One region of the Enterobacter cloacae complex sp. HYC003_NIDB genome, then DNA from elsewhere that is predicted to be linked to it. Evidence: predicted binding sites of a transcription regulator. Region 1 holds the regulator's gene; the other holds the start of a gene.
The links. The regulator LexA, encoded in region 1, represses DNA repair genes until DNA is damaged. The targets are predictions, from matches to a motif close to TNCTGTATGTACATACAGNA.

Region 1 (3,896 bases):
CGTTACGGGTTTCCCAGTCTTTGACTTCGTTTTCCGCCTGATCTTTTTCGTAACCGTAGCGCTCCTGGATTTTACCTACCAGCTGATCGCGCTTACCTTCAATGACGGTCATATCGTCATCTGTCAGCTTACCCCACTGTTCTTTCGCTTTACCTTTGAATTGCTTCCAGTTGCCGCCGATTTCGTCTTTATTCATAATCGTGTCCTCGTGTTAAGCGTCTATGAGTATCGTCCGCTTCGTTCTTTTCTGCTGGACGTGATTATTATTGTAGTTAAGGATTCGGCAGTTGTTTTTATATTCGGAATCTTTAACCGTTACGATATATCGTGCGGGGCTGGAAACCAGGTATTGTTTCGCCAGTGACGATGCCAGATAACGGCCAGCGAAAGGCCACGCAGTGAGAGAAACACCGCCAGCGCCAGCCACAGACCATGATTGCCGAGATACGGCAGGGTTAGCAGCGTCAGGCCGAACCCCGCCGCCGCGACGGCCATGCTGTTGCGCATCTCCGCCCCTCGCGTCGCACCAATAAACATGCCGTCCAGCAAATAGCACCACACGCCCACCACCGGTAATACTACCTGCCAGAAGATGTAGCGATCGGCCAGCTCACGTAGCGCGGGCAACGAGGTGAGTAGTGCGACAATATGCCCACCAAAACAGGCGTACACCAGAGCAAAGACCAGCGCTACCAGGCCCGCCTGACGACAGGCAGCACGCCAGACTTCACGTAACTGGCCGCTTTCACGGGCGCCATAGGCCTGCCCTGAATGCGCCTCCACGGCGTAAGCAAAACCATCCAGCGCGTAAGCGGTAAAGGTCAGTAATGTCATGAGCACTGCGTTGACGGCAACGATCTCAGGCCCAAGACGCGCACCAAAAACGGTTAATGCACCAAAGCAGAGTTGCAGCAGAAGCGAACGGAGCATGATGTCGCGATTAAGCGCCAGCAGCTTACGAATGTTGCCGCGCCAGGCCGATTTCAGCAGATCCAGGGTGATACCGCGCATCGCCAGCACGCGCCAGACCATCCCCAAACCGATCAGCAGCGTACCGTACTCGGCAATCGCCGTGGCCAGCGCCGCGCCCCGGACGTTCATGTGCAGCCCCATCACCAGCCAGAGATCGAGCACAATGTTAAGCAGGTTGCCCACCACCAGCAGGATCACCGGCGCGCGGGCGTACTGCACGCCCAGCAGCCAGCCCAGCAGGACCAGGTTTGCCAGTGAAGCGGGCGCGCTGAGCCAGCGAATTTCGAGGAACCGCCGGGCCTGTTCCAGTACGGCATCGCTGCCGCCTACAATATGGAGCGCAAGATCAATCAGCGGCGTACGCAACAGAATGATTAACGCGCCAGCACCGAATGCCAGAATGAGCGGCTGAACCAGCGCACGCGCCAGACGCAGGGGATCTTTTGCACCATACGCCTGGGCCGTCAGGCCTGTCGTACTCATGCGCAGAAAAAGCAGCAGCATAAAGAGGAAGCTGGTCGCCGTTGCGCCGATCGCGACGCCGCCAAGATAAATCGGCGAATCGAGATGCCCGATAACCGCCGTATCCACCAGCCCCAGCAGAGGAACGGTAATATTGGAAAAAATCATCGGTAGCGCAAGACGCCACAACGCCTTATCGGCAGAAGTTAGCAATGCCATGGAAATTACCGGAATCAGAAAACAGGCCAGGCTGTAGAGGAACTACAGCCTGTCAGGAAGAGATTACAGCCATTCACCGTTGCGGATAACGCCGACCGCCAGTCCTTCAATAGAGAAGCTCTGCTCGCGGAGATCCACCACAATCGGGGAGAATTCATTGTTTTCAGGCAGAAGCTGCACGGTATTGCCTTGTTTCTTAAGGCGCTTAACCGTCACTTCATCATCAATGCGCGCTACCACGACTTGCCCGTTACGCACATCCTGCGTTTTGTGTACCGCCAGCAGATCGCCATCCAGAATACCGATATCTTTCATGGACATTCCGCTAACGCGCAGCAGGAAATCGGCGCTCGGCTTGAACATGCCTGGGTCAACCTGATAGTGCCCTTCGATGTGCTGCTGCGCCAGCAGAGGTTCACCTGCGGCAACGCGGCCCACCAGTGGAATACCGCTCTCTTCTTCCACAAGCAGACGAATGCCGCGTGAGGCGCCGGAAACAATCTCAATCACGCCCTTACGCGCCAGCGCTTTAAGGTGCTCTTCGGCAGCATTAGGAGAACGGAAGCCCAGACGCTGCGCAATTTCTGCACGCGTGGGTGGCATACCCGTCTGGCCGATATGATCCCGAATGAGATCAAACACCTCTTGCTGCCTGGTCGTTAACGCTTTCATACCGCCCCCTGGGTGTATATACAGTTATGCTGTGAGTATATACAGTCAAAGGCGATTTTGGAACCAAAAACTGCACAAAAAACCAGGGACTTAATTATTCCTCGAGGCTCATCGGAAATGCGACCAAAGCAGCGTGACCCAGGTGATCGCCGCAGTGATAATCGCCAGCAGTACGGCAGCAGAACCCATGTCTTTCGCCCGGCCAGACAGTTCATGGAATTCCGACCCGATTCGGTCAACAACGGCCTCAATAGCGCTATTCAGAATTTCCACTATCATCACCAGAAGGACAGATCCGATGAGCAGTACGCGGGTGATAGCATCAACATCAAGGAAGCAGGCGATGACAACGGCAACGATTGCGGCAACCGCTTCCTGGCGGAAAGCGGCTTCATTAACCCATGCCGCGCGGAAACCTTTCCATGAATAACCGGCAGCTTTAATGATTCGAGTTAACCCAGTGGTATTATTGGCCATTAAAAGAACCTTTTATGATAAATAGCGTCTGTAACTAAAGCCGCAGCGCGTTTTGCTGCAACCTGAAGTATGACGGGTAACAACAGAAATTTTGCGCGCTTTCTGTTATCCTTGCGCCGCAATTGCATTATTAACCAGAGGCTTTACATCGTTTATGTCCGGCTGGCCACGAATTTACTACAAATTACTTAATTTACCATTAAGCGTCCTGGTAAAAAGTAAGTCTATCCCAGCAGAACCTGCGCTGGAATTAGGGCTCGATACGTCGCGCCCTATTATGTACGTTTTGCCTTATAACTCGAAGGCAGACCTGCTGACGCTTCGCGCTCAATGTCTGGCGCACGATTTACCTGACCCGCTTGAACCGCTGGAAGTCGACGGTACGCTGCTGCCGCGCTACGTGTTCATCCATGGCGGGCCGCGCGTGTTCACCTATTACACGCCGAAAGAAGAGTCCATTAAGCTGTTCCATGATTACCTCGATCTGCACCGCAGCAACCCCGATCTGGACGTGCAGATGGTGCCGGTGTCGGTGATGTTTGGCCGTCGTCCGGGGCGCGAAAAAGGGGAAGAGAACCCGCCGCTGCGTATGCTCAACGGCATTCAGAAGTTCTTCGCCGTCTCCTGGCTGGGACGCGACAGCTTTGTCCGCTTCTCACCTTCCGTTTCACTGCGCCGCATGGCGGATGAACACGGCACTGACAAAATCATTGCGCAAAAGCTGGCGCGCGTTGCGCGTATGCACTTTGCACGTCAGCGTCTGGCGGCCGTTGGACCACGTCTCCCGGCACGTCAGGATCTGTTCAACAAGCTGCTGGCTTCCAAAGCGATTGCCCGTGCCGTAGAAGACGAAGCGCGCAGCAAGAAAATTTCGCACGAGAAAGCGCAGCAGAACGCGATAGCGCTGATGGAAGAGATCGCCGCGAATTTCTCCTACGAGATGATTCGCCTCTCTGACCGTATCCTTGGCTTCACGTGGAACCGCCTCTATCAGGGGATTAACGTCCACAACGCCGAACGCGTGCGTCAGTTAGCGCACGACGGCCACGAGATTGTCTATGTGCCCTGCCACCGCAGCCACATGGACTACCTGT
Region 2 (3,896 bases), 1.4 Mb from region 1:
GTGAAGGGGAGCTGATCACCTGCTACATCGAAGCCAGCGCGGCACAAGAAGCTGTGGATATGTTGCTGACCCTCGAAAACGAACCGGTACAGGTCAACGGCTGGATTGAGAAACACATTAATCCGGCCTTGTTAAACCGGATGAAGCAAACTATCCGTGCTCGTCGTAAACGGCATTTCAATGCCGAGCATCAGCACACCCGTAAGAAATCCATCGACCTGGAGTTCATGGTCTGGCAGCGTCTGGCCGGGCTTGCGCAGCGGCGCGGAAAAACCCTGTCGGAAACGGTGGTGCAGCTGATTGAAGATGCCGAGCACAAAGAGAAGTATGCCAGCCAGATGTCGACGCTGAAGAACGATCTACAGGCACTGTTAGGTAAAAAATAAGCTTTTTACTTTTCTTCAGATAATAAAAAACCCCGCATCGCGGGGTTTTTTTATAAGACGATAACTTATGCCGCAGGCTGAGTTACAACGTCTTTGATACCTTTAACTTCGATCTCTACGCGACGATCTGGTGCCAGGCAGTCGATCAGTGCAGCGCGTGGTTTCACGTTGTCACAGGTAGAACCGGTAACTGGGTTAGATTCGCCCATACCACGTGGGGAGATCTTGTTAGCTGGGATACCTTTAGATACCAGGTAATCAACTACAGACTGAGCACGTTTCTCAGACAGACCCTGGTTGTAAGCGTCAGAACCGATACGGTCGGTGAAGCCCAGAACCACTACAGAACCGTCTTTAGGATCCAGGTTGCTCAGCTGGGTGTACAGCTGATCCAGTGCCTGCTGACCTTCTGGTTTCAGGGTAGCTTTGTTGAAGTTGAACAGAACGTCAGACTTCAGAGTGAAGTGCTTGGTCTGTACTTCTGGAGCTGGAGCCGGAGCTGGAGCTACGACTGGCGCATCTTCCTGCTGACCGAAACGGTAAGAAACACCAACGCTCAGCATGCCGTTGTCTGGACGAACGCCAACGGTAGCACCGTCACCGATGTTGTTAACCCACTGGTATTCCAGACGGGTAGCGATGTCACGGGTCATTGCCCACTCAACGCCACCAGCGAATACTGGGGAAACACCAGTGTCGTGGTCGTCACCAGCGATGCTGTTGCTGGAGTCTGCACGCCATACCATGCCGCCCAGACGGGTGTACACGTCCAGATCGTCAGTTACTGGGTAACCCAGTTTAGCGGTCAGCTGTACGCCTTGAGCTTTGAAAGCGCCATTTACGTTGTCGCCTTTGTAAGGCATACGACCTAACCAGTCGTAACCCATTTCAAAGCCAACATACGGGTTAACCTGATAGCCACCGAACGCACCTGCACCCAGCTGGCTCTCGTGAGTAGGGCCATCGTTGTTCAGGCTGCTGTTGTACCAACCGGTGTCATGGAACTGAGACCAGCCCAGTTTACCACCTGCATACCAGGTATTATCTTTCGGAGCGGCCTGCGCTACGGTAGCGAAGCCAGCCAGTGCCACTGCAATCGCGATAGCTGTCTTTTTCATTTTTTGCGCCTCGTTATCATCCAAAATTTGCCATGAATATCTCCATCGGAGGAATCACGGTTAAATCCTTCACCGGGGGGCGTGGTCAAATATAAACCTACCGATATCTTCGGCTTAGGCCGAGCACCCCTGGCGATGTAAAGTCTACAACGTAGCTGAAAACTTACAAGTGTGAAGTCCGTCAGGCATATGAAAAAAAAAGTTCCGTATACCTAATATTTAACAATTTTTGAACGAATTTTGTGCAGTAAAATTAACGAGAACCGCGTCAGACAAGCCTTGCCGCAGTTTTGGCGCGTTGAACTTTTTTTGCATACTGCGGTCGAAAAAAATTCCAGGAAAACTCTTAAAATGACTCAATGGTACACATTTGAGTGAATTTTTAGCCCGGGATGTTGTCCTCTGCGATAGGAATCTCCACGAACCGGCCGCATGATGAAACCCATCGCGTTACCTTCTTCAGCCGCTTCAGTCAGACGCAAATGTTCCTCTTGCGACAGATCCTCAGGCAACCACCCAATCACGACGCTATAGTTCCCGGTACGTAATGCCCGGACCATCGACTCGACCGTATCGCAAGGGGAGAGTTGATTAATCTGCATCACCTTCGCTAACGGCAGGCCAGCCGACTGAACCCATTCACGACTTAATTTTTGCTGTGGCGTCAGCCAGAGCTGCCAGCGAGACTGTTGCCCGAGCTGCTGCAAAAGCGGCAGGAGTAAGAGTTGTGTTAACAGCGGCTGGTCTTCACGGTAAACCACTTCACTGATAAGCCCTGTCGATACACGCCCGATAGAATTCTGCGCAGCATTGCCTGCGGCAGAAGTGGAAGGTGTTAAGTGATTTGCATAGCCTGAAGTGTACATATTCATTCCAGCCCTGTAGTTACTGTATGGATATACAGTAACCCCTGTGTGCATAAAGATCAACCTCATTTTCGGAAAGCGACTCGCAAATTTCATCCATTCCTGGTGAACCTGAAAAAATCATCTTGCCCAACGGCAATAAGTTGCCTATTTTCCTGCTAACGGATCCGTTAGTAAGAAATATCGTGTTTACTGTATGATTTTAATGGAATTATCATGAAAAAGATATCTTATGATCGGATTTATCAATCTCAGGAATACCTCTCTCCGCTGGGCGAAATTCATCATCGCGCCCTGTTTGGCGGTTATACCCTGGCCGTGGATGAAGCGGTGTTCGCGATGGTGTCTGACGGCGAGCTGTACCTTCGCGCCTGTGAGCAAAGTGCAAAATACTGTGTAAAAAACGCCTCCTCTTTTCTGACCCTGATGAAACGAGGACGGCCAGTGCTGCTTAATTACTACCGTGTGGATGAAGGTCTGTGGCAAAACAGGGAAAAGCTGCTTCAGCTCTCCTCGTTTGCGCTCGATGCCGCCAGGAAAGAGCGCTACCAGCGCCATCAGCGTAACCGGCTTAAGGATCTGCCGAACCTGACCTTTCAGATTGAGGTCCTGCTTATGGAGGCGGGCATTACCAATGAAGAGACGCTACGACAGTTGGGGGCGAAGACGAGCTGGCTGAAAATGCGCTCTAAGAATAAAGCGCTGAGTATCCGGGTATTGTTCGCGCTTGAAGGCGCCATCGAAGGGTTACATGAAGCGGCACTCCCGGCGGATATTCGCCGGGAGCTTATGGAGTGGTTTAATGCGCTGCCTGAGTCGCAGGGCCATCATTCCGCCAGGTAGCGATCTTCTGTCGCAGCCGACAAATTTCCGGCAGCAAAGCGATAAGCAGGCCAATTTGCTGTAGGACCAGCGGAGCTTTGTTGTCGGTGCCAGGATCAAGGTGTGCGATACGTTGCACCAGTTCATCCAGTGCCTGGTGAACCCGTGGCTCATCCGCAGGTTGATGATGAAGCGCATCATCAACGTAGCAAACGGCGTCGTCCAGCAGCGCCAGGATGCCCGGATTTGTCAGTTTCTCACGGTGGGCGCCAAGGGTAGAGATATAGCTGGTGAACGTGTGGTTCAGACACAGCAGGCGGAAGGCTGTCTCCCGGATTTCTGCCGTGGCGCGCGGCTCAGTTGACATATTCGAGACAACGGAAGCCAGCTCTGCGTCCGTGTTATGCGCATCGCGACGGGCAATCCGATAGGCCAGACGGTTATCGCGACCCTGATGGTATTGCTCAAGAATAGCATCCAGATAGCGGCAGTTGGCGTTCATCGCTCTGTCGGACACGCGCGGTAAGTTACGAAAACGCCAGTCCGGCCAGATAAAGCTCACCGCCGCCCAGGCAATGGCGCAGCCGATTAGCGTGTCGATAACGCGAGGAAGGGCCACTTCAAAGCCTTCACCCAGCAGATTGAAGCAGAGCAGCACCAGCAGCGTGATGAACATCGTGGCGTGGGCGTACTGCACATTGCGG

Region 2: sulA (SOS-induced cell division inhibitor SulA) is a predicted target of LexA. The motif match lies at 2,391-2,410, and genes of this name have one in related genera.

The regions. Positions count from the first base shown of each region.
Region 1 is NZ_CP114220.1:4,516,156-4,520,051, forward strand. It holds gene O1722_RS21640 (CsbD family protein) at 1-196, opposite strand, end outside; gene dinF (MATE family efflux transporter DinF) at 316-1,653, opposite strand; gene lexA (transcriptional repressor LexA) at 1,717-2,325, opposite strand; gene O1722_RS21655 (diacylglycerol kinase) at 2,434-2,802, opposite strand; gene plsB (glycerol-3-phosphate 1-O-acyltransferase PlsB) at 2,957-3,896, shown strand, end outside.
Region 2 is NZ_CP114220.1:3,114,423-3,118,318, reverse strand. It holds gene matP (macrodomain Ter protein MatP) at 1-386, shown strand, start outside; gene ompA (porin OmpA) at 452-1,504, opposite strand; gene sulA (SOS-induced cell division inhibitor SulA) at 1,861-2,370, opposite strand; gene O1722_RS14970 (TfoX/Sxy family DNA transformation protein) at 2,587-3,213, shown strand; gene yccS (YccS family putative transporter) at 3,170-3,896, opposite strand, start outside.